DNA from 3 places in the Streptomyces sp. NPDC101132 genome. Region 2 is predicted to be linked to each of the others. Evidence: predicted binding sites of a transcription regulator. Region 2 holds the regulator's gene; each other region holds the start of a gene.

Region 1 (10,108 bases), on a different contig from region 2:
CGCGGTCCCCGCGCTGGCGGCCCTCGCGCCCCGCGTCGGCTCCGTCGCCGTGATCACCGGCCGCCCGGCGGGCGTCGCCGTGCGGTACGGCGGCTTCGCCGGCGTACCCGGGCTGGAGCGGCTGACCGTGCTCGGCCACTACGGCGCCGAGCGCTGGGACGCGATATCCGGCACCGTCCACGCGCCCGCCCCCCACCCCGGGGTCGCGGCCGTCCGGGCCGAGCTGCCCGGGTTCCTCGACGCGATCGGCGCCTGGCAGGGCACCTGGATCGAGGAGAAGGGGCGGGCCGTCGCGGTCCACACGCGCCGTGCCGCCGACCCGCAGGCCGCCTTCGAGGCGCTGCGGGAGCCGCTCGCCGAGCTGGCCCAGCGGCACGGACTGATCGTCGAGCCCGGCCGCGCCGTCCTCGAACTCCGCCCGCCGGGCATGGACAAGGGCGTCGCCCTGGCCGAGTACCTCGCGGAGACCGGCGCCGGTGCCGTGCTGTACGCGGGGGACGACCTGGGGGACCTCGCCGCCTTCTCCGCGGTGGAGAAGCTGCGCCAGAACGGGCTGCCGGGGCTGCTGGTGTGCAGCGGGAGCGCGGAGGTTGCCGAGCTGGCGGAGCGGGCGGACCTCGTCCTCGACGGCCCTCCGGCGGTCGTCGCCTTCCTGTCCGACCTGGCCGCCGCCCTGTCCTGACGGGCCCGCGGCCCGAACGGGTCCCGCGCCGGTCCCGCACCCGGCACGGGACCCGCACCCGGCACGGGACCCCCACCGGCACGGGACCCGGGCCCCGCGCCCGTGGGGCGAAAGACAGGGACTAGGCCTGGAGCTCCGTGAGCTGGGACTCGAACCAGCGGGCCGGCGGGTTCGCGCAGCCGGCGGCAGCCAGCCGCTTCGTACGCTCCGTACGCTCCGCATCCCCCATCGACAGCGCCTCGTGCAGCGCCCGCGCCGTCGCCGACACGTCGTACGGGTTCACCACCAGCGCGTCCTCGCCCAGCTCGTCGTACGCCCCCGCCTCCCGCGAGAGCACCAGCGCGCAGCCCCGGTCCGAGACCACCGGGATCTCCTTGGCGACCAGGTTCATGCCGTCCCGCACCGGGTTCACCAGCGCCACGTCCGCCAGCCGGTACGCCGCCAGCGAGCGGGGGAAGTCGTCCTTCACGTACGTCACCACCGGCCGCCAGTCCGGGGTGCCGAACTCCGCCTCGATCTCCTCCGCCAGCCGCCCCACGCTCTCCGTGTACGAGCGGTACGAGGCCAGGTCCTGCCGCGACGGGTACGCGAAGGCCAGGTGCACCACCCGGCCCCGCCACTCGGGCCACCCCCGCAGCAGCTCGCGGTAGGCCAGCAGACCCCGCACGATGTTCTTGCTCAGCTCCGTCCGGTCCACCCGCACGACCGTCTTCCGCGCCGGGTCGCCCACGACCTCCCGCAGCTCGGCCAGCCGCTCCTCGACCACCGGCCGGTGCGCCAGCGTCCGCAGGTCCTCGGCGTCCACGCCCAGCGGGTGCACCGACACCGCCGGCGTCTCGCCCAGCTCCGCCGCACAGCGGGCGAAGTCCGCGGCCCACCGCTCGGTGTGGAAGCCCACCCGGTCCGCGCCCAGCATCCCGCGCAGCAGCTCCTCCCGGATGTCGTCCGGCAGGATCCGCAGGTACTCGGGCGGCGCCCACGGGGTGTGCGTGAAGTGGCCGATCCGCAGGTCGGGCCGGAGCGCGCGCAGCTGCCCCGGCACCAGCGCCAGCTGGTAGTCCTGGACCAGCACCGCCGCCCCCGGGCCCGCCTCCGCGGCCAGGGCCTCGGCGAAGGCGCGGTTGTAGGTCACGTACGCGTCCCACTGCCGGCGGAACTCCGCGTCGAAGACCGGCTCGACCGGGATGTCGTACAGCATGTGGTGGACGAACCACAGCACCGAGTTCGCGATGCCGTTGTACGCGTCCTGGTAGACCCCCTCGTCGACCGCGAGCATCCGCACGCCCGCCTCGGACACCCCGCGCCGCACCGCCTCCCGGTCCCCCTCGCCCAGCGCGGCGCAGACCCAGAGCGAGCCGGGGCGCCGGGACAGGGCGGACGAGAGGCCGGAGACCAGACCACCCCCGCCGCGCCGGGCACTGAGCGTGCCGTCGGCGGCGAGGGCGTAGGAGAGGGGGCCGCGGTTGGCCGCGACGAGCACCTGCGGACCCGGCCGCGGATCCTGAAGACCGTCCTGGGTAGCCATGCGGCGAACCTAGCCCGCCTCGCGGCCGCTCAAACGTGTGTACTCCTCGATCTCCCGCATCGGCGGTCGCTCCTCCGTGTCCACGGCGTACGTCCGCGGCTCGAACCCGCCCTCGCCGCGGACGAACTGCGTCAGCTCCGGCCGGACCAGGTGCCCGCGCGAGAGCCGCAGCTGCGCGGTCCGGTAGATCGCGGCCGCCATCCGCCCGAGCGCCAGCCCGTCCTGGTGCCGGTGGATCCGCACCCCGACGTCCACCTGCGCCAGCGCGTCCAGGCCCACCGTGTGCAGGGCGTCCACCAGCAGCCCCAGCTCCACCCCGTACCCCACGGGGAACGGCAGCCGCTCCAGCAGCGACCTGCGTACGGCGTACTCGCCGCCCAGCGGCTGGACGAACCCCGCCAGCCGCGGCCAGTGCAGGTTCAGCAGCGGGCGGGCCACCAGCTCCGTCACCCGGCCGCCCTGACCGGCCCCGCCGCCCGGGCCCGCGTCCGGCACCCCGTCCGCGCCGACCAGCGGCCGGTCGTACATCGCCTTGACGAACTGCACCTCGGGATCGGTCAGCAGCGGTCCGACGATCCCCGAGACGAAGGCGGCGTCGAAGTCCCGCAGGTCCGCGTCCACGAAGCAGACGATGTCCCCCGAGGTCACCAGCAGCGACCGCCACAGCACCTCGCCCTTGCCCGGCAGCGCCGGGATCCGCGGCAGGATCTCGTCCCGGTGCACCACCCGCGCGCCGGCCTTGGCGGCCACCTCGGCGGTCCGGTCGGTCGAGCCCGAGTCGACCACCACCAGCTCGTCCACCAGCGGCGTACCGGAAACCGGGTCCATCAGCTCGCGCCGGACGACCTCCACGATCTCCCCGACCGTGGCCTCCTCGTCGAGCGCCGGCAGCACCACGCTGACCCGGCTGCCCCGCGCCCGTTTGGCGGCGGCCAGCTGGTCGAGCGGGCGGTCGGCAGCCGACCAGGACCGGCTGGCCAGCCAGCGCTCCACCTCTTCCAGCACCCCGGATCCCCTCGTCAGTGGTCGTTCCCAGTGATCTCTATCTCGCCGTTCGGACGGAACCTTCCACCTCCCGGCCCTTCGGTTACAGTCTTGAACAACGCGGATGACCAACGCATGTCGGGGGTCGGATGCCGCGCTGACAATCGAATACCGCTCATCCAGAGGGGCAGAGGGACACGGCCCGTTGAAGCCCCGGCAACCCTCCAGCCGGTCTCGTGCGCATCGTCGCGCAGCGAGGCTCCTGGCTAGGGAAGGTGCCAATTCCGTCTCATGGCGACGTCCGCCATGGGGAAGATGAGGAGAAAGGGCCTCGCCATCATGGCTTCACAGCACGCTACCCCCACCCAGGTCGACCTCGGTCCCGCCGCCGGACTCTCCTGTCGCGAGTGCGGAACCCGCTTCGACCTCGGCCCCATCTTCGCCTGTGCGGAGTGTTTCGGGCCCCTTGAGGTGGCGTACGACCTGCCCGCCGGCGACCCGGAGACCCTCCGCAAGCGGATCGAGGCCGGCCCGAACAGCATCTGGCGCTACGCCCCGCTGCTGCCCGTCCCCGCGGACGTGGCCGACAAGCCGAACCTGAACCCCGGCTTCACCAAGCTCGTCGACGCCGAGAACCTGGCCAGGGAGCTGGGCGTCACCGGCAAGCTCTACGTCAAGGACGACTCCGGCAACCCGACGCACTCCTTCAAGGACCGCGTCGTCGCGATCGCCGTCGAGGCCGCCCGCGCCTTCGGCTTCACCACGCTCTCCTGCTCCTCCACCGGCAACCTGGCCGGCGCCGTCGGCGCCGCCGCCGCCCGCGCCGGCTTCCGCTCCTGCGTGTTCATCCCGCACGACCTGGAGCAGGGCAAGGTCGTCATGGCCGCGGTGTACGGCGGCGACCTGGTCGGCATCGAGGGCAACTACGACGACGTCAACCGCTTCTGCTCCGAGCTCATCGGCGACCCGCTGGGCGAGGGCTGGGGCTTCGTGAACGTCAACCTCCGCCCGTACTACGGCGAGGGCTCCAAGACCCTGGCGTACGAGATCTGCGAGCAGCTCGGCTGGCAGCTGCCCGACCAGATCGTCATCCCGATCGCCTCCGGCTCGCAGCTCACGAAGATCGACAAGGGTCTCCAGGAGCTGATCAGGCTCGGCCTGGTCGAGGACAAGCCGTACAAGATCTTCGGCGCCCAGGCCGAGGGCTGCTCCCCGGTCTCCGCCGCCTTCAAGGCCGGCCACGACGTGGTCCGCCCCCAGAAGCCGAACACCATCGCCAAGTCGCTGGCCATCGGCAACCCGGCCGACGGCCCGTACGTGCTCGACATCGCCCGCCGCACCGGCGGCTACGTCGAGGACGTCAACGACGAGCAGGTCGTGGACGCCATCAAGCTGCTCGCCCGGACCGAGGGCATCTTCGCCGAGACGGCGGGCGGCGTGACCGTCGGCGTCACCAAGAAGCTGATCGAGGAGGGCCGGCTGGACCCGTCCCTCACCACGGTCGTCCTCAACACCGGTGACGGCCTCAAGACCCTGGAGGCGATCTCCGGCACCGGCCAGACCGCCACCATCCGCCCGAGCCTGGACGCGTTCCGCGCCGCCGGCCTCGCCTCCTGATCCCCCGCCGCTGCTCCCCGGAAGGCACAGCCCCATGAGCGTCAACGTCCGCATCCCCACCATCCTCCGCACCTACACCGGCGGCCAGGCCGAGGTCCCCGCCGAGGGCACCACCCTCGCCGAGGTCATCGAGTCCCTGGAGCGGAACCACCCCGGCATCGCCGCCCGCGTGCTGGACGACCAGGGCAAGCTGCGCCGCTTCGTGAACGTGTACGTGAACGACGACGACGTGCGCTTCGAGGGCGGCCTGGAGACGGCGACCCCCGAGGGCGCCGGCATCTCCATCATTCCGGCGGTCGCGGGCGGCTGCTGAGTCCCGTTTCCGGAGCCTTTTCCGGAACCCGAATAGTTCATCGAATCGCCCCTTCCGCAAAAGCGGAGGGGGCGATTCTGGTTGGTTGCGCGCGGTAGGGTTGGGGTAGCCCCCCTCGCTGTTCATGCCGCGCGCATATGAGCGAGCAGCGGCATGGTCGACATCGGGTCAATGTACGTGTGCGATATGCGCTGTTGGCGCGTTTCATCCGGCCCGACTTGCCCTGCTGTAATCCGAATTTTCGTGCCTTCTCTGGATTCCGACGTGTCCTGAATTCTCGTCGGAATGACCTGTTGCAGACAGCACTGGTGCAGATACATTCAGCCGCGGTCGGCGCGTTACGGCGCAAGGTCTGACCCGGGTCCGCGAAGTGCGGCCCCGCGCAAGGGCCAGTAATAGGGGAGTTAGGCATGGCTCAGGGCACCGTCAAGTGGTTCAACGCGGAGAAGGGCTACGGCTTCATCGCGGTCGACGGTGGTGCGGACGTCTTCGTCCACTACAGCGCGATCCAGATGGACGGCTACCGCACCCTCGAGGAAGGTCAGCGAGTCGAGTTCGAGATCTCGCAGGGCCAGAAGGGTCCGCAGGCGGACATGGTCAAGCTCGCCACCAGCTAAAGCCGCGGCGCGATCGGCCAACGACGCATACACGTACGAGGGGCCCGCAACCCGGGGAGGGTGCGGGCCCCTCGTGCGTGCCCGCGCGCCCCTCCGCGCGCCCCGCGTCCCCCTTGATCGTCCGCTGATCGTCCGCTGATCGTCCGTCTCATCCGGTGGGCGACCTCGCCTGACTCGCTTGCACTCGGGGGGGTCGAGTGCTAATCATTGGCGTTAGCACTCTCCGGGTGAGAGTGATAAAGACGAGGACTGGGTCGGTGAGGCCCGCGAGCCCCCGGGGCAAGGACCCGCAGGGCACGCAGGCCGTCCGTCGCGGGCGCTGGCGCGGTCCGGAGCATTCCACCCCAGTCCGGGAGGACCACTTCACATGGCCAAGATCATCGCGTTCGACGAGGAGGCCCGGCGCGGTCTCGAGCGCGGCATGAACCAGCTCGCCGACGCCGTCAAGGTCACCCTTGGCCCCAAGGGCCGCAACGTCGTCCTCGAGAAGAAGTGGGGCGCGCCCACGATCACCAACGATGGTGTGTCCATCGCCAAGGAGATCGAGCTCGAGGACCCGTACGAGAAGATCGGCGCCGAGCTGGTCAAGGAAGTCGCCAAGAAGACGGACGACGTCGCGGGCGACGGCACCACCACCGCGACCGTGCTCGCCCAGGCGCTCGTCCGCGAGGGCCTGCGCAACGTGGCCGCCGGCGCCAACCCGATGGCCCTGAAGCGCGGCATCGAGAAGGCCGTCGAGGCCGTCTCCGGCGCCCTGCTCGACCAGGCCAAGGAGGTCGAGACCAAGGAGCAGATCGCTTCGACCGCCTCCATCTCCGCCGCCGACACCCAGATCGGCGAGCTCATCGCCGAGGCCATGGACAAGGTCGGCAAGGAAGGCGTCATCACGGTCGAGGAGTCCCAGACCTTCGGTCTGGAGCTGGAGCTCACCGAGGGCATGCGCTTCGACAAGGGCTACATCTCGGCGTACTTCGCCACCGACATGGAGCGTATGGAGGCGTCCCTGGACGACCCGTACATCCTGATCGTCAACTCCAAGGTCAGCAACGTGAAGGACCTCCTTCCGCTGCTGGAGAAGGTCATGCAGTCCGGCAAGCCGCTGCTGATCATCGCCGAGGACGTCGACGGCGAGGCCCTGTCGACCCTGGTCGTCAACAAGATCCGCGGCACCTTCAAGTCCGTCGCCGTCAAGGCCCCGGGCTTCGGCGACCGCCGCAAGGCCATGCTGGGCGACATCGCCATCCTCACCGGTGGCACGGTCATCTCCGAGGAGGTCGGCCTCAAGCTGGAGAACGCCGGCCTGGACCTGCTCGGCCGCGCCCGCAAGGTCGTCATCACCAAGGACGAGACCACGATCGTCGACGGTGCCGGTGACAGCGACCAGGTTGCCGGTCGCGTCAACCAGATCCGCGCCGAGATCGAGAACTCCGACTCGGACTACGACCGCGAGAAGCTCCAGGAGCGCCTCGCGAAGCTCGCCGGCGGCGTGGCGGTCATCAAGGCCGGTGCCGCGACCGAGGTCGAGCTGAAGGAGCGCAAGCACCGCATCGAGGACGCCGTTCGCAACGCGAAGGCGGCCGTCGAGGAGGGCATCGTCGCCGGTGGTGGCGTGGCCCTGCTCCAGGCCTCCGCGGTCTTCGAGAAGCTGGAGCTGGACGGCGACGAGGCCACCGGTGCCAACGCCGTCAAGCTGGCCCTGGAGGCCCCGCTGAAGCAGATCGCCGTCAACGGTGGTCTCGAGGGCGGCGTCGTCGTGGAGAAGGTGCGCAACCTCCCCGTCGGCCACGGCCTGAACGCCGCGACCGGCGAGTACGTCGACATGATCGCCGAGGGCATCATCGACCCGGCCAAGGTGACCCGTTCCGCTCTGCAGAACGCGGCCTCCATCGCGGCCCTGTTCCTGACCACCGAGGCCGTCATCGCCGACAAGCCGGAGAAGGCCGCGGCCGCTCCGGGCGGCATGCCGGGCGGTGACATGGACTTCTGATCGGCCCCTGGCTGATCGGCAGGTCCTGCGGGTCCCCGGATCCGAAGAGCTGTACGCAGAGGGCGGCACCCCATCGGGGGTGCCGCCCTCTGGCGTTGGTGCAGTGAGGCTGTCAGCCGATCTGCGGGTAGACGTTCCAGCTGCCGCCCGCGCCGTTCGGGCCGTAGGACGCGATGGCCTTGCGGGCGGCGAAGGTCGCCGTACCGGAGCCGCCGGTGCCGAGGTAGACGTACATCTTTCCGCTGCTGTCACGGCCGACGATGTCGGCGCGGCCGTCGCCGTTCTGGTCGCCCGAGGCGGCGATGGCGTTGTAGGTGTTCCAGCCGGAGCCGATCAGCTGGCGGGACGTGAAGGGTGCCGTGGCGCTGCCCGTGCCCCGGTAGATGTAGAGGTTTCCGTCCGTGGCCTGGGCGATCAGGTCGGTGCGGCTGTCGCCGTTGACGTCCCCGCTGCCGACCAGCGCCTTGTACGTGCCCCAGCCGCTGCCGATGCGGACCGGTGCGGCGAACCCGGTGCCGTTGCCGCTGCCGGCGCGCAGCCAGAGGACGCCCGCGGTGTCGCGGGTGACCAGGTCGCCCCGGCCGTCGCCGGTCAGATCGCCCGGGCCGGCGACGAGGTTCGTGGTGGAGTAGTCGCCGCTGACCAGGGCGTTCTTCTTGACGTTCGTCAGCTGTCCGCCGCCGAAGGCGAGTACGGCGGCCTGGTTCGAGCCGTCGATCCCGGCGGCCATGACCAGCTTCCTGCCCGCGGGCAAGGCGCCGTAGGTCTCGTACGACGGGTACAGGCCGTCCGACCGGTTGTCGTGGAAGTACAGCTCGCCGGCGGCGTTCACGCCCACGACGCCGTGCTTGCCGGGGACGGGGTTGCTGCCCTCGTTCACGGCCCGGGCCATCCACCACCAGCCGTCGCCCCACGTGCTGCGGGGCTGGAACGAGCCGTTGCCGTTGGACAGGTAGTAGTAGACGTCGCCGGTCGACTTGAGCGTCATCAAGTCGGCCTTGCCGTCGTGGTTCTGGTCGCCCTGCGCGATGATCTTGGTGAAGCTGTTCCAGCCGCTGCCGACCTTGACGCGCGACTTGAAGGGCGCGGTCGAGCTGCCGCTGCCCTTGTAGTACCAGAGGTAGCCGGAGCGGTCGCGGGCCAGGACGTCGCCGACGCCGTCGCGGTCCAGGTCTCCGGCGCCGACGAGCTGGTCGTAGCCGGACCAGCCGTAGCCGACCTTCGTGCGGGTGGAGAACGGGTTGCCCGTGGAGCTGCCGTTGCTCTTGTACAGGTACAGGTCCCCGGACGGGGTGCGGGCGATCAGGTCGGGGCGGCCGTCGCGGTTCAGGTCGTCGGCGGCGACCACGCGGTCGTAGATCTGCCAGCCGGTGCCGGTCCAGGTGGGCGCGAGGGTGCCGGACACCGTCGCGGTGTGCAGCGAGAGGCGGCCGTCGGCGGTCAGCTGGAGCACCTCGGGCCGGCTGTCACCGCGGACGTTGCCGAGGCCGATGATGTCCTTGGGCTGGGAGGCCGGGTAGCCGTAGTACGTGTAGTTCTGGGCCCGGACGTACTTCGTGGACCACATGGTCCCCTCGCCCGACGGGTACCGGAACAGCAGGTCGTTCTGCCCGTCGCCGTCCACGTCGGTGCGGGGCTTGAGGGTGGTGGCCGCGTGGGCGGTCGCACCGCCGGCCTCGCCGGGGACCGCGGCGGGCAGGGCGGTGGCGAGCCCGCTCGCCGAGAGGACGAAGGCGGCGCAGGCCGCGAGACGGCGCAGCCGGCGGCTGCGGTCGCGGCGGGTGTGAGTGGACAACTGGCTCCCCTGGGAACGTACGTCTGGCGTCCGCACCCTAACCACGGGGATCTTGAGGTGTAAGAGCTCGCCGGTACAACCTTTCCCGCTCTCGTAGGTCGGCCGTGGACCCGCTCTGGTTCACTGGACGCATCATGAGCGACCTCTTCGTGAAGATCTGTGGCCTGCGGACCGAGCGGGACGTCGAGACCGCCGTCCGGGACGGCGCCGACGCCGTGGGCTTCGTCTCCGCCGCCAGCCCCCGGCAGCTCGACGCCGCCACCGCCCGCCGACTGGCCGCGCTGGTGCCGCCGCACGTCCTGACCGTCGGCGTCTTCCGCGGCCAGTCCGTGGACGAGGTGCGCCGCTTCACCGAGGAGAGCGGGCTGCGGGCCGTACAGCTGCACGGCGAGGAGGGGCCGGAGTTCTTCGAGGCGCTGCGCGCGGAGGGCCGGACCCTGCTGCGGGCCACCTCGAAGACCGACGTGCGGCGCTGCGGCGAGTACGGCGAGGACCTGCTGCTGCTGGACGCGCCGGACCCGGGCTCGGGCAAGCCGTGGAACTGGGGCGCGGCGGACTTCACCGCCCCCGAGGGCCGCTGGCTGCTGG
Region 2 (10,108 bases):
GCGACACGATCACCCAGATGACGGGCGGCGCCACCGAGGCCCTCGGCGGCTACAAGGACCCGAAGCCGATGGTCTTCTCGGGCCTGTACCCGCTGGACGGCTCGGACTACCCGGACCTCCGCGAGGCCCTGGACAAGCTCCAGCTCAACGACGCCGCCCTGGTGTACGAGCCGGAGACCTCCGCCGCGCTCGGCTTCGGCTTCCGCGTCGGCTTCCTCGGCCTGCTCCACCTCGACGTGATCCGCGAGCGCCTGGAGCGCGAGTTCGGCCTGGACCTGATCGCCACCGCGCCGAACGTGGTCTACCGCGTCGTCCTGGAGGACGGCAAGGAGGTCACGGTCACCAACCCGAGCGAGTTCCCCGAGGGCAAGATCTCCGAGGTGTACGAGCCGGTCGTGCGCGCCACGATCCTCGCGCCCAGCGAGTTCATCGGCTCGATCATGGAGCTCTGCCAGACCCGCCGCGGCACCCTCCTGGGCATGGACTACCTGTCCGAGGACCGCGTCGAGATCCGCTACACGCTCCCGCTCGCCGAGATCGTCTTCGACTTCTTCGACCAGCTGAAGTCCAAGACCCGCGGCTACGCCTCCCTCGACTACGAGCCCACCGGCGAGCAGGCCTCCAGCCTGGTCAAGGTCGACATCCTGCTGCACGGCGACAAGGTCGACGCCTTCTCCGCGATCACGCACAAGGACGCGGCCTACGCGTACGGCGTGCGCCTGGTCGCCAAGCTGCGCGAGCTCATCCCGCGGCAGGCCTTCGAGGTGCCCGTCCAGGCCGCCATCGGCTCCCGGGTCATCGCCCGCGAGACCATCCGCGCCATCCGCAAGGACGTCCTCGCCAAGTGCTACGGCGGTGACATCTCCCGTAAGCGGAAGCTGCTGGAGAAGCAGAAGGAAGGCAAGAAGCGGATGAAGATGGTCGGCTCCGTGGAGGTCCCGCAGGAGGCCTTCATCGCGGTGCTGTCCAGCGACGAGTCCGGCGCCAAGAAGAAGTAACCGCGTTGTCCGAAAACGGGCCCCCGCGCACACGCGCGGGGGCCCGTTTCGTTATGAACCGGCCGCACACTGGCTCTTACGCCCCGGCCGGGCGGCCTCTAGTCTGATCACTGCTCGATGGTTACTCGCCAGTTACAAAAACCCGCCAGTCCCCACGCTCCCACGCAACTCCGCGTGGACCGGTCCGGAGGATGTCGTGAGCGACACAAAGTCCTTGATCGAGAATCGCCCGCCCACCGTGGCGTCCGTCTTCCTTGAGCGCGTCGCCGCCACCCCGGACGGGGAGGCCTACCGCTATCCGGTCCCGGCGGCCTCGGGCCAGGGGCCGGACGAGTGGAAATCGCTCAGCTGGGGACAGGCGGCCGACCGGGTCTTCGCCATCGCCGCCGGTCTCATCGCCCTCGGCGTCGAGCCGGTCCAGCGCGTCGCCCTCGCCTCCAACACCCGCGTCGAGTGGATCCTCGCCGACCTCGGCGTGATGTGCGCCGGCGCCGCGACCACCACGATCTACCCGAGCACCAACGCCGAGGAGTCGGCGTTCATCCTCTCGGACTCCGACAGCCGCGTGCTCATCGCCGAGGACGGCGTCCAGCTGGCCAAGGCCCGCGAGCACCGCAAGGACCTGCCCGGCCTGCACCACGTCGTGGTGCTGAACGCCGAGGACGCCGTCCCGGCCGAGGGCGACCCGGAGGGCTGGGTGCTCTCCCTCGCGGAGCTGGAGGAGCGCGGCAACGCCCACCTCGCCGAGCACCCCGAGGCCATCAAGGAGCGGATCGCGGCCATCACCGCCGACCAGCTCGCCACCCTCATCTACACCTCCGGCACCACCGGACGCCCCAAGGGCGTCCGGCTGCCCCACGACAACTGGTCGTACATGGCCAAGGCCACCGTGGCCACCGGCCTGATCACCGCCGACGACGTCCAGTACCTGTGGCTGCCGCTGGCCCACGTGTTCGGCAAGGTCCTCACCTCGGGCCAGATCGAGGTCGGTCACGTCACCGCCGTCGACGGCCGCATCGACAAGATCATCGAGAACCTGCCGGTCGTCCAGCCGACCTACATGGCCGCCGTCCCGCGCATCTTCGAGAAGGTCTACAACGGCGTCGCCGCCAAGGCCCGCGCCGCCGGCGGCGCCAAGTACAAGATCTTCCTCTGGGCCGCCGAGGTCGCCCGCGAGTACGCGAAGGTCACCCAGGACAACTTCCGCCGCACCGGCAACGCCACCGCGCCCTTCGGCCTCTCCGCCAAGCACGCCATCGCCGACAAGCTCGTCTACGGCAAGCTCCGCGAGGCCTTCGGCGGCAACCTCCGCGCCTGCGTCTCCGGCTCCGCCGCCCTCGCCCCCGAGATCGGCTACTTCTTCGCCGGCGCCGGCATCCACATCCTGGAGGGCTACGGCCTGACGGAGTCCAGCGCGGCGTCCTTCGTCAACCCCGGCGAGGCCTACCGCACCGGCACCGTCGGCAAGCCCCTCCCCGGCACCGAGGTCCGCATCGCCGACGACGGCGAGATCCTGCTGCGCGGCCCCGGCATCATGGAGGGCTACCACGGGCTGCCCGAGAAGACCGCCGAGGTCCTGGAGGCCGACGGCTGGTTCCACACCGGCGACATCGGCGAGCTCTCGCCCGACGGCTACCTGCGGATCACCGACCGCAAGAAGGACCTGATCAAGACCTCCGGCGGCAAGTACGTCGCCCCGGCCGAGGTCGAGGGCCAGTTCAAGGCCATCTGCCCCTACGTCTCCAACATCGTCGTCCACGGCGCCGACCGGAACTTCTGCACCGCCCTCATCGCCCTCGACGAGGCCGCCATCCTCGGCTGGGCCGCCGAGCACGGCATGGAGGGCAAGCCGTACGCCGAGGTCGTGGCCGCGCCGGAGACCAACCGCCTGGTCGAGACGTACGTCCAGACCCTCAACGAGGGCCTCCAGCGCTGGCAGACGATCAAGAAGTTCCGGCTGCTGCCCCGCGACCTGGACGTCGAGCACGGCGACCTCACACCCAGCCTCAAGCTGAAGCGGCCGGTCGTCGAGCGCGAGTTCAAGCACCTCATCGACGAGATGTACGAGGGCTCCCGCGAGGCCTGACCCGGACCCGCGCCCCGGCAGCGGGGCGCGACCGGCATCACGTCCGACACCGTCGGGCGGTACGGGACAATGGGCCCATGCCTTCCGTACTGCCCGATGGTGAGCCCGTGCCCGACGACGGGGCGCTGCCTCCGCATGCCCTGGAAGGCGCCGGTGACCGCCCGCTCGGCTTCTACCTGCACGTCCCGTACTGCGCCACGCGCTGCGGCTACTGCGACTTCAACACCTACACCGCCACCGAGCTGCGCGGCACCGGCGGCGTGCTCGCCTCCCGCGAGAACTACGCCGACACCCTGACGGACGAGATCCGCCTGGCCCGCAAGGTGCTCGGCGACGACCCCCGCGAGGTCCGCACGGTCTTCGTCGGCGGCGGCACGCCCACCCTGCTGCCCGCCGCCGACCTCGTCCGCATGCTCGCGGCGATCCGGGACGAGTTCGGCCTGGCCCCCGACGCCGAGGTCACCACCGAGGCCAACCCCGAGTCCGTGGGCCCCGAGTACCTCGCCGAGCTGCGCGCGGGCGGCTTCAACCGCATCTCCTTCGGCATGCAGAGCGCCCGGCAGCACGTCCTGAAGGTGCTCGACCGCACCCACACCCCCGGCCGCCCCGAGGCCTGCGTGGCCGAGGCGCGCGCCGCCGGCTTCGAGCACGTCAACCTCGACCTCATCTACGGCACCCCCGGCGAGTCCGACGACGACTGGCGGGCCTCCCTGGACGCCGCGCTCGGCGCCGGCCCCGACCACGTCAGCGCGTACGCCCTGATCGTCGAGGAGGGCACCCAGCTGGCCCGCCGGATCCGCCGCGGCGAGGTCCCGATGACCGACGACGACGTGCACGCCGACCGGTACCTCATCGCCGAGGAGGTGCTCTCCGGCGCCGGCTACCACTGGTACGAGGTGTCGAACTGGGCCACCTCCGAGGCCGGCCGGTGCCTGCACAACGAGCTGTACTGGCGCGGTGCCGACTGGTGGGGCGCGGGCCCCGGCGCCCACAGCCACGTCGGCGGCGTCCGGTGGTGGAACGTGAAGCACCCCGGCGCCTACGCCGCCGCCCTCGCCGCCGGCCGCAGCCCCGGCGCCGGACGCGAGCTGCTGTCCGCCGAGGACCGGCGCGTGGAGCGCGTCCTGCTGGAGCTCCGGCTGGCCGACGGCTGCCCGCTCGACCTGCTGGCCCCGGCCGGGCTCGCGGCCGCCGGCCGGGCCCTCGCCGACGGCCTCCTGGAGCCCGGCCCGTACGCCGACGGCCGCGCGGTGCTGACCCTGCGCGGCCGCCTCCTCGCGGACGCCGTGGTCCGCGACCTGGTGGACTGAGGCCCCGCCGGCACACCCCGCCGTCCTGGGCGCCGAGGGGTCCGGCGCCCTGCCGCGGGTCAGGCGGGCGCCGTGACGAAGTCGATCAGTTCTTCCACGCGGCCCAGCAGGGACGGCTCCAGGTCCTGGTACGAGCGGACGCGGGACAGGATGTGCTGCCAGGCCGCGCCCGTGTGCTGCGGCCAGCCGAGGGCCCGGCAGACACCGGTCTTCCAGTCCTGGCCGCGCGGGACCTCCGGCCAGGCGGCGATGCCCAGCGAGGACGGCTTCACCGCCTGCCAGACGTCCACGTACGGGTGACCCACCACCAGCACGTCCGCACCGGTCACCGCGGCCGCGATGCGGGACTCCTTCGAGCCGGGCACCAGGTGGTCCACCAGCACGCCCAGACGGGCGTCCGGTGCGGGCGCGAACTCGGCGACGATCGCCGGGAGGTCGTCGACGCCCTCCAGGTACTCGACCACCACGCCCTCGATGCGCAGGTCGTCGCCCCACACCCGCTCGACCAGCTCCGCGTCGTGCCGCCCCTCCACGTAGATGCGGCCGGCCCGGGCCACCCGTGCGCGCGCCCCGGGGACCGCGACCGACCCCGAGGCGGTCCGGCCGGGCCCCGCGGCCGCCGGGCGCGCGGAGGGCCGTACGAGGGTCACGACGGCCCCCTCCAGCAGGAAGCCGCGCGGCTCCAGGGGGAACGCGCGGCGCTTGCCGAAGCGGTCCTCCAGCGTCACCGTGCCGCCCTCGCAGGCGACCACGGCACCGCACCACCCGGTGGCCACCTCCTCGACCACGAGATCGTGGTCCGCCGGCACCTCGGGCGCGGGCCGGGACTTCTTCCAGGGCGGGGTCAGGTCGGGACCGTACTGTCGCATTCGCACGACAGTAGGAACGGCGTCACCCTCACGCGCGCGACACGCCGAAACGACCGGCCAGTGTGTCGCGCTGCTCATGGACGAACCGGGCATCCACCACCGAACCGTGCCCCGGCACGTACAGCGCCTCCTCGCCGCCCAGCGCCAGCAGCCGGTCCAGCGCCGCCGGCCACCGGCCCGGCACGGCGTCCGGCCCGGCCTGCGGCTCCCCGGACTCCTCCACCAGGTCCCCGCAGAACACCACCTCCCGCTCGCCGGGCACCAGCACCGCCAGGTCGTGGCCGGTGTGCCCCGGCCCCACGTTCGCCAGCAGCACCTGCACCCCGCCCAGGTCCAGCGTCCACTCGCCCGAGACGTGGTGCCGCGGCAGCACCAGCAGTTCCGCGGACTCCGCCGCCTCCTCGGCGGCCAGCCCGTGCCGCACCGCCGACTCCCGCAGCTCCTCCCGCTCCGCCGCGAGCAGCCCGTCCAGGCCCACCGCGCCGAACACCTCGGCCCCCGAGAAGGCCGCGGCCCCCAGAACGTGATCGAAATGACCGTGCGTGAATGCGAGGTGCGTCACTCTCCGGCCGGTCAGCAGCTCCGCCTGCGCCCGCAGCTCGGCCCCCTCCCGCACGCACGAACCGGGGTCGACCATGAGCACGGAACGGTCCCCCACCACCAGTCCCACCGTGCAGTCCCACACCGGGAGCCGCCGCCGGCCGGTGCGCCCGGTCAGCCGTTCCCACCCCGCCTCTTCCCAAGCCACGTCCATACCGCGACGCTACCGTGACGGGCCGCCCTTGCTACGGGCGTACCCCGCCGCCGTACACTGACCGGGGGATCTCTGGCACTCACACGCATCGAGTGCCAAGCCAGTGAACGAACCGGGCATCACAGCTGGAGGTGTGCGCCGATGCTCAGCGAACGCAGACTCGAGGTGCTGCGCGCCATCGTCCAGGACTACGTCGGGACGGAGGAGCCGGTCGGCTCCAAGGCACTCACGGAGCGCCACAAGCTCGGCGTCTCGCCGGCCACCGTGCGCAACGACATGGCCGTGCTGGAGGACGAGGGCTACATCGCCCAGCCCCACACCAGCGCCGGCCGCATCCCGACCGACAAGGGCTACCGCCTCTTCGTCGACCGGCTCGCGGGCGTCAAGCCGCTGTCGAGCCCGGAGCGGCGCGCCATCCAGAACTTCCTGGACGGCGCGGTCGACCTCGACGACGTCGTCGGCCGCACGGTCCGGCTGCTCGCGCAGCTGACCCGGCAGGTCGCCGTCGTGCAGTACCCGAGCCTCACCCGCTCCACGGTGCGCCACGTCGAGCTGCTCTCCCTCGCGCCGGCCCGGCTGATGCTCGTACTGATCACCGACACCGGCCGGGTCGAGCAGCGCATGGTCGACTGCCCGGCGCCGTTCGGCGAGACCTCGCTGGCCGACCTGCGGGCCCGGCTGAACAGCCGGGTCGTCGGCCGCCGGTTCGCGGACGTGCCGCAGCTGGTGCAGGACCTGGCGGAATCCTTCGAGGCCGACGACCGGGGCACCGTCCAGGTCGTCCTCTCCACGCTGCTGGAGACACTGGTCGAGGAGACCGAGGAGCGGCTGATGATCGGCGGCACCGCCAACCTCACCCGCTTCGGACACGACTTCCCCCTCACGATCAGGCCGGTGCTGGAGGCGCTGGAGGAGCAGGTCGTGCTCCTCAAGCTGCTCGGCGAGGCCAAGGAACCGGGCGTGACGGTACGCATCGGGCACGAGAACGCCCACGAAGGGCTGAACTCCACGTCCGTCGTGTCGGTCGGCTACGGTTCGGGCGGCGAGGCAGTCGCCAAACTCGGCGTGGTCGGACCGACCCGCATGGACTACCCCGGAACGATGGGAGCGGTACGCGCAGTGGCACGTTACGTCGGACAGATCCTGGCGGAGTCGTAAGTGGCCACCGACTACTACGCCGTACTCGGCGTACGCCGCGACGCGTCCCAGGACGAGATCAAGAAGGCCTTCCGCCGCCTGGCGCGCGAACTCCACCCGGACGTCAACCCGGACCCGAAGACGCAGGAGCGCTTCAAGGAGATCAACGCCGCCTACGAGGTGCTGTCGGACCCGCAGAAGAAGCAGGTCTACGACCTCGGCGGCGACCCGCTGTCCGCCTCGGGCGGCGGCGGTGCCGGCGGCTTCGGCGCCGGTGGCTTCGGCAACTTCTCCGACATCATGGACGCCTTCTTCGGTACGGCGTCCCAGCGCGGCCCGCGCTCGCGCACCCGGCGCGGCCAGGACGCGATGATCCGTCTCGAGCTGGAGCTCGACGAGGCGGCCTTCGGCACGACCAAGGACATCCAGGTCGACACCGCCGTGGTCTGCACGACCTGCTCCGGCGAGGGCGCCGCCCCCGGCACCTCGGCCCAGACCTGTGACATGTGCCGCGGCCGCGGCGAGGTCTCCCAGGTCACCCGGTCCTTCCTGGGCCAGGTCATGACCTCGCGGCCGTGCCCGCAGTGCCAGGGCTTCGGCACCGTCGTCCCGACCCCGTGCCCCGAGTGCGCGGGCGACGGCCGGGTCCGCTCCCGCCGCACCCTCACGGTCAAGATCCCGGCCGGTGTGGAGAACGGCACGCGGATCCAGCTTGCGGGCGAGGGCGAGGTCGGCCCCGGCGGCGGCCCCGCCGGCGACCTGTACGTCGAGATCCACGAGCTGCCGCACCCGGTCTTCCAGCGGCGCGGCGACGACCTGCACTGCACGGTCACCATCCCGATGACGGCGGCGGCCCTGGGCACGAAGTGCCCGCTGGAGACGCTGGACGGCATGGAGGAGGTCGACATCCGGCCCGGCACCCAGTCCGGCCAGTCGATCCCGCTGCACGGGCGCGGCGTCACGCACCTGCGCGGCGGCGGCCGCGGCGACCTGATCGTCCACGTCGAGGTGCAGACCCCGGCGAAGCTGGACCCGCAGCAGGAGGAGCTGCTGCGCCAGCTGGCGAAGCTGCGCGGCGAGGAACGCCCGACGGGCCAGTTCCAGCCGGGGCAGCAGGGTCTGTTCTCGCGGCTGAAGGACGCCTTCAACGGCCGCTGACCGTGCGCGGAGCGTGCTCCGGCGGCCGCTGGGCGAACGCCCAACGGCCGCCGGAAGAACCGCCGGTGCGCCGGCCGCGGGCGGACTATGCCAGGCGAAAGCCCTGATTCGGCACCGTGCGGGGGACGTGGCACGATGCAGGTCATGTCCTCCGCGCTGAGCGATCTCCACCCGCACCCGATCGTGCAGGCCCCCATGGCGGGCGGCGCCTCCGGCCCGCAGCTCGCCGCAGCCGTGTCCGACGCGGGCGGACTGGGCTTCCTGGCCGGCGGCTACAAAACCGCCGACGGCATGTACCAGGAGATCAAGCGGATGCGCGCGCTCACCCGCGCGCCGTTCGGAGTGAACCTCTTCATGCCGCAGCCGGGCCACGCCGACCCCGCCGAGATAGCGGCCTACCGGGGCCAGCTCGCGGGCGAGGCCGCCTGGTACGACGCGCCGCTCCCCGAGGACGTCGACGACCGCACCGACGACGGGTACGACGCCAAGCTCGCGATCCTGCTGGACGACCCGGTGCCGCTCGTCTCCTTCACCTTCGGCTGTCCCGCCCCCGAGCTGCTGGCCGCCCTGGCCGCCGTGGGCACCCGTACCGTCGTCACCGTGACCTCCGCCGAGGAGGCCCGTACCGTCCAGGCCGCGGGCGCCGACGCCGTGTGCGTCCAGGGCATCGAGGCCGGCGGCCACCAGGGCACCCACCGCGACGACCCCGAGACCGACTGCGCCGGCTTCGGCCTGCTGCCCCTGGTCGCGCAGGTACGCGAGGCCGTGGCCCTCCCGATCATCGCCGCCGGCGGGCTGATGCGCGGCGCCCAGATCGCCGCCGTACTGGCCGCGGGCGCGGAGGCCGCCCAGCTCGGCACCGCCTTCCTGGTCTGCCCCGAGTCGGGCGCCAGCCCCCTGCACAAGCGGGCCCTCACCGACCCGCTGTTCTCGCGCACGGAACTCACCCGGGCCTTCTCGGGCCGCCCCGCCCGGGGCCTGGTCAACCGCTTCATGCGCGAGCACGGTCCCTACGCGCCGGCCGCCTACCCGCAGGTCCACCACCTGACCAGCGGGCTGCGCAAGGCCGCGGCCGAGGCCGGCGACCCGCAGGGGATGGCCCTGTGGGCCGGGCAGGGGCACCGGCTGGCCCGGGCGCTGCCGGCGGCCGAGCTGGTGGAAGTCCTCGTGGCCGAACTGGCAGAGGCGCAGAGCGCGTTGACAAGGAGTGCGTCATGACAGCCCCCGTATTCGTGGTCGAGAAGGTGCCCGCGGGGCCCGAGTTCGTCCTGGACGGACCGGAGGGGCGGCACGCGGTCTCCGTCAAGCGGCTGGAGCCGGGCGAGGACGTGGTGCTGACCGACGGCCGCGGCCAGTGGGCCGAGGGCGTCGTGAAGGCCGCCGAGGGCAAGGACCGGCTGGTCGTCACGGACCTGCGCGAGGTGCTGACCGAGCCGGACCCGCGCCCGCACATCACGGTGGTCCAGGCGCTGCCCAAGGGCGACCGCGGGGAGCTGGCCGTCGAGACCATGACGGAGACGGGCGTCGACGCGATCGTGCCGTGGCAGGCCTCCCGGTGCATCACCCAGTGGCGGGCCGAGCGCGGGGCGAAGTCGCTGGCCAAGTGGCGGAACACGGCGCGCGAGGCCGGCAAGCAGTCGCGCCGGGTGCGGTTCCCCGAGGTCGCCGAGGCGATGTCCACCCGGCAGGTCGCGCAGCTGCTGGCCGGAGCCGACCTGGGCGTGGTGCTGCACGAGGACCGGGACCACCCGTCCGAGGCGCTGGCCACGGCCGCCCTGCCGGAGACCGGGTCGATC
Region 3 (9,660 bases), on a different contig from region 2:
GACGCGCGTGCCGGGGTTCTCGGCGCGCATCGCCGCCAGCGCCTTCGGCACCAGGGTCGAACTGCCGCTGGGGAAGGACACCAGGCGCACCCGCCCGGCGCGCAGGCCCGCGATGGCCGCGACCTCCTCCTCGGCGGCGGTCAGTCCGGCGAGGATGCCGGCGGCGTGGCGCACCAGCGCCTCGCCGGCCTGCGTCAGCCGCATCTCGCGGCCGGTCCTGATGAGCAGCGGGGTACCGGCGGACTGTTCCAGCGCCTTCATCTGCTGGGAGACGGCGGGCTGCGTGCAGCCCAGCTCGCGGGCGGCGGCGGAGAAGGAGCCCGTGGCCGCGACGGCGCGCAGGACTCGGAGATGACGTGCCTCGATCACCCTTCGAGCATAAGCCCCCCTTTGACGCCGTGGCGCATATTGGCGTGCTGCTTTGGGGCACCCTCGGTTAGCGTTCGGCCATGCATCTGCTCTCCGTGAACCTGGGCCGCGCCGTCGCCGTGGACCACACCGATCCGTCCGTGGGCGTCACGGGCATCGGCAAGGCGCCCGTGCCCGGCCCCGTACACGTCTTCGCCCCCGGGCCCAGGGGGGTCGGCGGCAGCGGCCTGGCCGGTGACGCGGTCTGCGACCTGCGCCACCACGGGGGCGACCACCAGGCCGTCTACGCCTACGCCCGCGAGGACCTCGACCACTGGGAGCGGGAGCTGGGCCGCGAGCTGCCCGGCGGGATCTTCGGCGAGAACCTCACCACCGCGGGCGTCGACGTGAACGGCGCGCGGATCGGCGAGCGCTGGCGGGTCGGCCGGGACCTGGTCCTGGAGGTGGCCTCGGCCCGCATCCCGTGCCGCACCTTCGCGGGGCACCTGGACGAGGGCGGCTGGGTGAAGCGCTTCACGCAGGCCGCGCTGCCCGGCGCGTACCTCCGGGTGGTCCAGGAGGGCGAGGTCTCGCCCGGCGACGCCGTCGAGGTCGTGCACCGCCCGGACCACGAGGTCACGGTCGCCTTCTGGTTCCGTGCGTTCACCACCGAGCGGGACCTGCTGCCGCGGACGCTCGCCGCCGGTGACGCCATGGAGCCGGAGGCGCGGGAAAAGGTCCACGCGTACCTGGCCAAGCACGGCGGGGCGACGGGCTGAAACCTGCGGCGGCTAGGTTGCGCACATGACGACTGCTCTGATTACGGGTTCCACGGCGGGCATCGGCGCCGCCTTCGCGCGCAAGCTGGCCGCCCAGGGGAACAACCTGGTGCTGGTGGCCCGGGACACCGGGCGGCTGCGCGAGCAGGCCACCGAACTGCACGACCGGCACGGGATCGAGGCCGAGGTGCTGACCGCCGACCTGTCGACGGAGGAGGGCATCGCGGCGGTCGAGCAGCGGCTCGGCGACCGCCGCGACCCGGTCGACCTGCTGGTCAACAACGCCGGGTTCGGCAACAAGGGGCGCTACCTCGAAGTCTCGATGGCCGACGAGCTGACGATGCTGAAGGTGCACGTCGAGGCGGTGCTGCGGCTGACCTCGGCGGCGTCCGCGAGCATGCGGGAGCGCGGCCGGGGCGGGATCGTCAACGTGGCGTCCGTGGCCGCCTTCGTACCGCGCGGCACCTACGGCGCGAGCAAGGCGTGGGTCGTGCAGTTCACCCAGGGCGCGGCGCGGGACCTGGCGGGGTCCGGGGTGCGGCTGATGGCCCTGTGCCCCGGCTTCGTGCGTACGGAGTTCCACGAGCGGGCCGGCATGGGCACGGACAACATCCCGAACTGGATGTGGCTGGACGCCGACAAGCTGGTCACGGCGGCCCTGGCCGACCTGGCCAGGGGCCGTACCGTCTCGATCCCCGACCCGCGGTACAAGGCCCTGATGGGCGTCGTGAAGCTGACGCCGCGCGGGCTGCTGGGCGGGGTCTCCTCGCGGACCGGGCGGAAGTACGGACCCCAGTGAGGAAGGCGGCCGCGAAGCGGTTGAAAAGGCACTAAACCAGCCGAACGGGTGGTTCTTCACTAAAATTGGGACTGTTCCTTCCAGCCCGGGAGACCGCCATGACATTCGTACAACTGGTCGATTACAAGACGCACCAGCCCGAGGCCATGAACGACCTGCTCGACAAGTACGTCGCCCAGAGCCACGGCAAGCGCACGCTGACCCACAGCATCGTGGGCAAGGACCGCGACATGAACGACCACTACGTCGACGTCGTGGAGTTCCCTTCGTACGAGGAGGCCATGAGGAACTCGAACCTCCCCGAGACGGACCGCATGTTCCACGAGATGGTCGCGCTGTGCGACGGCATGCCGAAGTTCACCAACCTGGACGTGGTCCGCGACGAACACCTCAACACCATGCTGGTCAACCGGGTGTTCGAGGAGGTCATGCTCAACGGCAACATGGCCGTGATGGAGGAGTGTTTCGCCTCGAACTACATCGACCACGACATCAGCAAGGCGGAGCAGACGGTCGTCGGGCGCGACGAGATGATGAAGGACGTCCGGATGTGGCGCGGCGGCTTCGAGATGTCCTTCGCCGTCGACGCCCAGCTGGCGCAGGACGACCTCGTCACCACCGTGTGGACCTGGCGCGGCAAGCACACGGGCGACTTCATGGGGATGGCCCCCACCGGGAAGACCTACGAGACCACCGGCACCACCACCTTCCGCTGCCGGGACGGCATGATCGCCGAGGGCTGGTGGCACTACGACCTCATGCGCCTCATGCGCGAGATGGGCATGGACATGAGCATGAGCGCGGACAAGGGGATGGGCGCGGCCCGCTGACGCCGCATCACCGCGGCCCGGCCCCGCCGGCCGGGCACGAGCGCCTGGGCACGCCCCCGCGGTACGAGCGCCGGAGCGCGCAACGGGACACGGGAAGGCCCCCGCCGCACGGATGCGACGGGGGCCTGCGCGTCAGCGCGGGGTCAGTGGCTGTGGCCGTGACCGTGGCCGTGACCGTGGCCGTTGTCCTCCTCCTCGGCCGGCTTCTCGACGACCAGGGTCTCGGTCGTGAGCAGCAGCGAGGCGATGGAGGCGGCGTTCTCCAGGGCGGAGCGGGTGACCTTGACCGGGTCGATGACGCCGGCCTTGACCAGGTCGCCGTACTCGCCGGTGGCGGCGTTGAAGCCCTGGCCCTTCTCGAGCTCGGAGACCTTCGAGGTGATGACGTAGCCCTCGAGGCCGGCGTTCTCGGCGATCCAGCGCAGCGGCTCGACCACGGCGCGGCGGACGACGGCGACACCGGTCGCCTCGTCGCCGTCCTTGCCCAGGTTGTCGGCGAGGACCTTGGCGGCGTGGACCAGAGCGGAGCCACCACCGGAGACGATGCCCTCCTCGACCGCGGCGCGGGTCGCGGAGATGGCGTCCTCCAGACGGTGCTTCTTCTCCTTCAGCTCCACCTCGGTGGCGGCGCCGACCTTGATCACGCACACGCCGCCGGCCAGCTTCGCGAGGCGCTCCTGGAGCTTCTCGCGGTCCCAGTCGGAGTCCGTGGACTCGATCTCGGCCTTGATCTGGTTGACGCGGCCGAGGACGTCCTCGGAGGAGCCGGCGCCGTCCACGATCGTGGTGTCGTCCTTGGTGACGGTCACGCGGCGGGCGGAGCCCAGCACGTCCAGACCGGCCTGGTCGAGCTTGAGGCCGACCTCCTCGGCGATGACGGTGGCACCGGTGAGGGTGGCCATGTCCTGGAGCATCGCCTTGCGGCGGTCGCCGAAGCCGGGCGCCTTGACGGCGACGGCGTTGAAGGTGCCGCGGATCTTGTTCACGACCAGGGTCGACAGGGCCTCGCCCTCGACGTCCTCGGCGATGATCAGCAGCGGCTTGGAGCCACCCGCCTGGATGACCTTCTCCAGCAGCGGCAGGAGGTCCTGGATGGAGGAGATCTTGCCCTGGTTGATCAGGATGTAGGGGTCCTCCAGGACCGCCTCCATGCGCTCCTGGTCCGTCACGAAGTACGGGGACAGGTAGCCCTTGTCGAAGGCCATGCCCTCGGTGAACTCGAGCTCGAGACCGAAGGTGTTGGACTCCTCGACGGTGATGACGCCGTCCTTGCCGACCTTGTCCATCGCCTCGGCGATGAGCTCGCCGACCTGCTGGTCCTGCGCGGAGAGCGCGGCCACGGCGGCGATGTCGGACTTGTCCTCGATCGGACGGGCGGTCGCGAGGAGGTCCTCGGAGATCGCCTTGACCGCGGCGTCGATGCCCTTCTTCAGGGCGGCCGGGGAGGCGCCGGCGGCGACGTTGCGCAGGCCCTCGCGGACCAGGGCCTGGGCCAGGACCGTGGCGGTGGTGGTGCCGTCACCCGCGATGTCGTTGGTCTTGGTCGCCACCTCCTTCACGAGCTGGGCGCCGAGGTTCTCGTACGGGTCCTCGATCTCGACCTCACGGGCGATGGTGACGCCGTCGTTGGTGATGGTCGGGGCACCGAACTTCTTGTCGATGACGACGTTGCGGCCCTTGGGGCCGATGGTCACCTTGACGGTGTCGGCAAGCTTGTTGACGCCGCGCTCGAGGGCGCGACGGGCGTCCTCGTCGAACTTCAGAATCTTCGCCATGGGAGCGTTTCAGTCCTCTTCGGTGAGACGAACTGCGCCCCGGGCACCCTGATATGGAGGTCTGGGGCCCGGGGCGCAGGTCAAAGCATCTGCTTCAGTGCGGTGCTTGGGTGAACTACTTCTCGACGATCGCGAGCACGTCGCGAGCCGAGAGGACGAGGTACTCCTCGCCGCTGTACTTCACCTCGGTGCCGCCGTACTTGCTGTACAGCACGATGTCGCCGACGGAGACGTCGAGCGGCAGGCGCTGGCCGTCCTCGAAGCGGCCCGGGCCCACGGCGAGGACGACGCCCTCCTGGGGCTTCTCCTTCGCGGTGTCCGGGATGACCAGGCCAGAGGCCGTGGTCTGCTCGGCGTCCAGCGGCTGGACCACGATGCGGTCCTCGAGCGGCTTGATGGCAACCTTGGAGCTGGCGGTCGTCACGATCCGACCTCCCCCTTCGGAGATCTCACGGGGTTAACTGTCTGAGGTGGCGACCAGGTCGATCCGTCGTCGCGGGTGCCGGACCTGCCCGTCGCTGTGTTGGCACTCACCGGGGGCGAGTGCCAGGGCCGAGACTATTCCGGCGATTAGCACTCGGTCAAGCGGAGTGCCAATCCACTGCGCGCCGCACCCCGGATTCCACCCGCACCGGCCACCGGAAGCACCTGCGCGGAGCCGCCCCCGGCACCCGCTGCGGGCCGCCCCCCGGGGCCGGAACGGCAGGGACCTCGCGTTTGTGACCTTTCCCATCAAAGGGTTCGCGAGGAACCACGGCGGGGACGTCAACGTCGTTGAGGACATGAAGATAAAGCGCCTCATAGCCGAGCAGATCGGGCGTCAGGCCGCTGCCGGCCCTGACGCCCCCGGCGCGATCGACGGCGACGGCATCCCGTGCGCGGACTGACCCCCCTGACGGTGGCGGGCGCCAAACGGCGCACCGAGGCGCTGCTGCTGGCCTTCGTCGTACTGATCACGGTCGGCGGGCACGCGAGCGTCGGCCTGTCGATGACCGGCGCGCTGCCGGACAACCTCGCCGACTTCGCGATCAGCATGACCCTGCTGGCCCTGGTCGGGCACCTGGCCGTGCGCCGCTTCGCCGCGTACGCCGACCCGCTGATCCTCCCGGTCACGCTGCTGCTGTCGGGCATCGGCCTGGTGCTGCTGGCCCGCCTGGACACGACGTACCTGGCCAAGTGGCCGAAGTCGGGGGCGACCGCGCCGAACCAGCTGATGTGGACCGTGGTGGGCGCCGCCATCTGCATCGCCGTGCTGATGGTGCTGCGCGACCACCGCCACCTCCGGCGGTTCATCTACATCACCATGCTGGTCGCGCTGGTGCTGCTGATGGCCCCGATGTTCTTCGGCGCGGACATGTACGGCGCCAAGCGGTGGATCGTCATCGGCGGGCAGTCGCTCCAGCCGGGCGAGTTCGTGAAGATCATGATCGCGGTCTTCTTCGCCGGCTACCTGGTCACCCACCGCGACTCGCTCTCCCTGACCGGGCGGAAGGTCCTGGGCGTGCGGCTGCCGCCGATGCGCCAGCTCGGCCCGATCATCACCGTCTGGATCGTCTCGCTGCTGGTGCTGGTCTTCGAGCGCGACCTCGGCACCTCGCTGATCTTCTTCGGCGTCTTCGTGGTGATGCTGTACGTCGCCACCGAGCGCACCAGCTGGATCGTCTGCGGCCTGCTGATGGCCGCGCTGGGCGCCTTCGTGGTCGGCTCGACCGAACCCCACGTGAAGGGGCGCGTGGCCGCCTGGCTGGACCCGCTGGCGATCTACCTGCCGGAGGACCAGCGGCCGCCGGGCATCGTCTCCGAGCAGTCGGCCCAGGCCCTGTTCAGCTTCGGCAGCGGCGGCATCACCGGCACCGGCCTCGGCCAGGGCCACCCGGAGCTGGTGGGCTTCGCCGGCCGCAGCGACTTCATCCTCACCACGATCGGCGAGGAGCTCGGCCTGGCCGGGGTCATGGTCGTCCTGCTGCTGTACGCGCTGCTGGCGCAGCGGGGGCTGCGGATGGCGCTGGGGGCGCGCGACCCGTTCGGCAAGCTGCTGGCCGTGGGCCTGGCGGCGGCGCTGGCGCTCCAGGTCTTCGTGGTCGCGGGCGGGGTCACGGGCCTGATCCCGCTGACCGGGAAGGCACTGCCGTTCCTGGCCAAGGGCGGCTCTTCCCTGGTGGCCAACTGGATCATGGTGGCGCTGCTGCTGCGGATCTCCGACAGCGCGGAGCGCCAGCGCGAGGCGGACGCCCGGGGCCCGGTGGATACGACGATCACCCCGGTGGTCGCGGCGCCGGCGGGGAGCTGACCGCAGGGGCGGGGGAACTCCCCCGCCCCTCCGCTCACTCCCCGCGGGGAGCGGCGAGCTGCTCGGCGACGGCCCGGAACCAGACCACGTACGAGAAGGGCTCCGGCGGCCCGACCTCCATGCCCAGCTCCGCCGCCGCCAGGGCGTAGTCGGGCTCGTCCAGCGGCAGGGCGATCAGCTCGTGCAGCTCCCCGACGAGCCGCGCGACCAGCTGCGGGTCGGTGCCCTCGGCGTAGTCCCGTACGGCCGCCTCGTGGTCGGCGAACTCGTCCACGATGTCCTGCGAGAACCACCCGCCCAGCAGCTGCGCCGTCTCCGGGAAGCGGGCGTGCCACTCCCAGTGCGTCTGCGGGCTGGCGGGCGCGGGCACGTCGCCGCTCTCGATGCTCTGCTTGAGGTGGTCGGCGAGGACGAGCAGCCAGTCGCCGATCGCGGACTCGGGCAGCCCGGTGTCGGGGACGGAGTAGAACTCGCCGAGGTTGATCCGCAGCCGGCCCGGGGGGTTCCGGCCGTACTCGCGCAGCTGACGCTCCGCCTCGGCGATGGCCCAGGGACGGGTGTGCCAGGTGTGGCGCAGATAGGCGTCGAGCGCGGTGCTGCGCCTCTCCGGCGTGTCGTCGGCCGCCTGGCCGAGGTAGGCGCGCATGACCTGGTCGAGCTCGCCGTAGCGGCGGTCGTGGTCGAGGGGCTTCATGGGCACGGTCGCGGCGCCTCTACAGGTAGATCGGGAGGGTGGTCTGGACGACGAAGCCGTGCGGGCTGCGGGGCTCGCGGCGCAGCACGACGCGGGCGGCCCGTACGTCGACGGGCTCGCGGCCGGCCAGCATCATCGCCTCCAGCAGCACCCGGCCGACCGGTTCCTCACGGGAGGGCCACGCGGCCTCGATGGTCAGCCGCGGCCGCGTGCCCTGGGCGAGCCAGCGGTGCACCGCCTGCTCGTTGGCGGTCACCACCATCTGGGTGGCCCACTGCGCGGTCTCCCGGTCGGGATAAGTGGCGGATCGGGTCAGCATGCTCGAATTCTCTCGTACGGTGAGCGGGCGGGCGGGGTCAGTATTCGGGGGCGAAGGTCCAGTACACGCCGACCTCGGAGTCGGACACCGCGACGAGCCCGATGTCCTGCACGTACACCGTCAGGCCGTGCCAGGTGCGGAACGTGGCGTCGTAGTCGGGGTGCCGGTCGTCGTAGGCCTGGGCGACGTTGGTGAAGAACGCCGGGGCCTCGCCGTGCCGGGAGACGAGGCTGCGCGCGAGGCCGAGGAGCTCGTCCAGCCCCTCCGCGAAGAGGGGCAGGGCGTTCGACAGCCTGCATCCGGGTGCGGCCATGGCGACCAGCTGCTCGGCGGCCGCCTCGGGCTCGACCTCGTAGAGCCGCGCGCCGAGCACGTCGGCCGTGAGCTCCTCGAAGGGGTACGACGGCCCCTCCTCCCCGTCCTCGGAGTACCCCTCGGGGCAGTCGTCCAGCCCCGTCCAGCCACGCGGATCGTCCACCGCGCGCCGCATCACGTCCAGCACGTCGAGCCGCCAGTCCTCGTGCCTACGGGGCGCGGTGGCGACGTACGCGAAGGTCCCGCCGTACAGCTTGCGGACGGCGGCTTCCCAGGTGGCCTGGTCGACGGGCATGCTCACGGATCCTCTGTTGGTGCGGAGTGGGTCAGTCGTCAAAGGTCCAGTACACGCCGGTATCCGTGTCGGAGACGACGACGGACCCGTGGCCATGACGGACACGCGCGGCTTCGCCTACTTCGTCGGCATCGACGTGACGACGGTGAACTTCGGGTCGGTGTTCGGGCTGTAACGGATCATCGTCTGGATCCGGTTCACGTCCTCGACCTTGGCGTTCATGCCGTTGTACTGCCAGCCCTTCTCCGCGTCGTTCGGGTCCGCGTTGCGCTGCACGCTGCGGCCGGTGACCTCGCCGTTTGGCGACGGGGACACCAAGGGCGGCATCGGGGTGGTGGCCGGGTCCGGCGGACCGGCAAGCCACTTCTCTATCTCCGCCTTGTGCCGGTTGAGGTTGTACTGGGTGAGCCGCTGTGCTTCCGCATAGTTCTTGAACGAGGAGGAGGCACTGGGAATGGGCTTGCCCTCCGGCCAGAGGTTCGGGTCCGCGTTCGGCCGCTGTTGGTCACGCAGGCGTTGGAGCAGTTGCTCGTCCGTCTTGCCCACGTGCTTGTCCAGCGTGTGGCCGTTGTTGAACCACTCGTTGCTGGCCAGGTCCAGGGTGTACGCGCCACTGCCCGGATCCTGCGAGATCCAGCGCTGCGGGTTCTTGAACTCGTCCAGCGCCCGGGCGCCGTACCCCTGGGCCCGAGCGACGCCCGCCTCGTACTTCGGGGCGCTCAGGTAGGCCTCGTCCAGCGGCTCCATCAGAGCGTCGAACCGGGCCGTGAGGGCGTTGAGCTTGTCTATGTACCGCTGGACGATCCGGTTGATCTCCGCCGTGTCCAGCTTCAGGACGACGTTGACCTCCCACTCCAGCAGCAGGTTCTTGGCCGACTTGCCGATGCCCTTGATGAGCCCCCAGGCGTCCTTGACGTCCACCCCGTCCTTGAGGTTGACGTCCTTGATGACCTCCTTGGCCGCTTCCTTCGCGGCCTCCACGTACTCGTCCCAGATGTCACCGTTCAGCTCGACGGCGGCCTCGGCGTACTCGCGGAGGATGTCGCTGATCTTCTTCGCCGTGTCCATCAGGACCGTCATCACCGGCTGGCTGCCGGTGGGAACCCGCTGCGTGCCCGGGGCGTGCGGGGTCGTGTGCCCCCACTGGAGCCCGTGACGCGACTGACCCCAGTCGGTCCCGCCCCACAACGCGCTGCAGAACACGGTCATGGCCTTG

What was found. Region 2 encodes HrcA, which represses chaperone genes, less so after heat shock. Its sites were predicted from a motif close to TTNGCACTCNGNNNNNCNGAGTGCNAA; they were not measured.
Region 1: groL (chaperonin GroEL) is a predicted target of HrcA. The motif match lies at 5,916-5,942, and genes of this name have one in related genera.
Region 3: groES (co-chaperone GroES) is a predicted target of HrcA. The motif match lies at 5,102-5,128, and genes of this name have one in related genera.

What each region holds. Positions count from the first base shown of each region.
Region 1 is NZ_JBIVYX010000002.1:112,769-122,876, forward strand. Features, by position in the region: gene otsB (trehalose-phosphatase) at 1-682, shown strand, start outside; gene ACIQUR_RS04835 (trehalose-6-phosphate synthase) at 804-2,207, opposite strand; gene ACIQUR_RS04840 (glucosyl-3-phosphoglycerate synthase) at 2,217-3,212, opposite strand; SAM riboswitch class I at 3,364-3,513, shown strand; gene thrC (threonine synthase) at 3,507-4,808, shown strand; gene ACIQUR_RS04850 (MoaD/ThiS family protein) at 4,843-5,121, shown strand; gene ACIQUR_RS04855 (cold-shock protein) at 5,532-5,738, shown strand; gene groL (chaperonin GroEL) at 6,106-7,725, shown strand; gene ACIQUR_RS04865 (FG-GAP repeat domain-containing protein) at 7,838-9,520, opposite strand; gene ACIQUR_RS04870 (phosphoribosylanthranilate isomerase) at 9,655-10,108, shown strand, end outside.
Region 2 is NZ_JBIVYX010000023.1:17,830-27,937, reverse strand. Features, by position in the region: gene lepA (translation elongation factor 4) at 1-998, shown strand, start outside; gene ACIQUR_RS34020 (AMP-dependent synthetase/ligase) at 1,195-3,084, shown strand; gene hemW (radical SAM family heme chaperone HemW) at 3,162-4,394, shown strand; gene ACIQUR_RS34010 (DUF3097 domain-containing protein) at 4,454-5,263, opposite strand; gene ACIQUR_RS34005 (MBL fold metallo-hydrolase) at 5,292-6,017, opposite strand; gene hrcA (heat-inducible transcriptional repressor HrcA) at 6,159-7,175, shown strand; gene dnaJ (molecular chaperone DnaJ) at 7,176-8,312, shown strand; gene ACIQUR_RS33990 (nitronate monooxygenase) at 8,457-9,530, shown strand; gene ACIQUR_RS33985 (16S rRNA (uracil(1498)-N(3))-methyltransferase) at 9,527-10,108, shown strand, end outside.
Region 3 is NZ_JBIVYX010000005.1:273,488-283,147, forward strand. Features, by position in the region: gene ACIQUR_RS14080 (LysR family transcriptional regulator) at 1-369, opposite strand, end outside; gene ACIQUR_RS14085 (MOSC domain-containing protein) at 450-1,127, shown strand; gene ACIQUR_RS14090 (SDR family NAD(P)-dependent oxidoreductase) at 1,153-1,926, shown strand; gene ACIQUR_RS14095 (ester cyclase) at 2,025-2,756, shown strand; gene groL (chaperonin GroEL) at 2,900-4,531, opposite strand; gene groES (co-chaperone GroES) at 4,647-4,955, opposite strand; gene ACIQUR_RS14110 (FtsW/RodA/SpoVE family cell cycle protein) at 5,406-6,821, shown strand; gene ACIQUR_RS14115 (contact-dependent growth inhibition system immunity protein) at 6,856-7,521, opposite strand; partial or broken gene ACIQUR_RS14120 (RNase A-like domain-containing protein) at 7,535-7,840, opposite strand; gene ACIQUR_RS14125 (hypothetical protein) at 7,872-8,444, opposite strand; gene ACIQUR_RS14130 (RNase A-like domain-containing protein) at 8,562-9,660, opposite strand, start outside.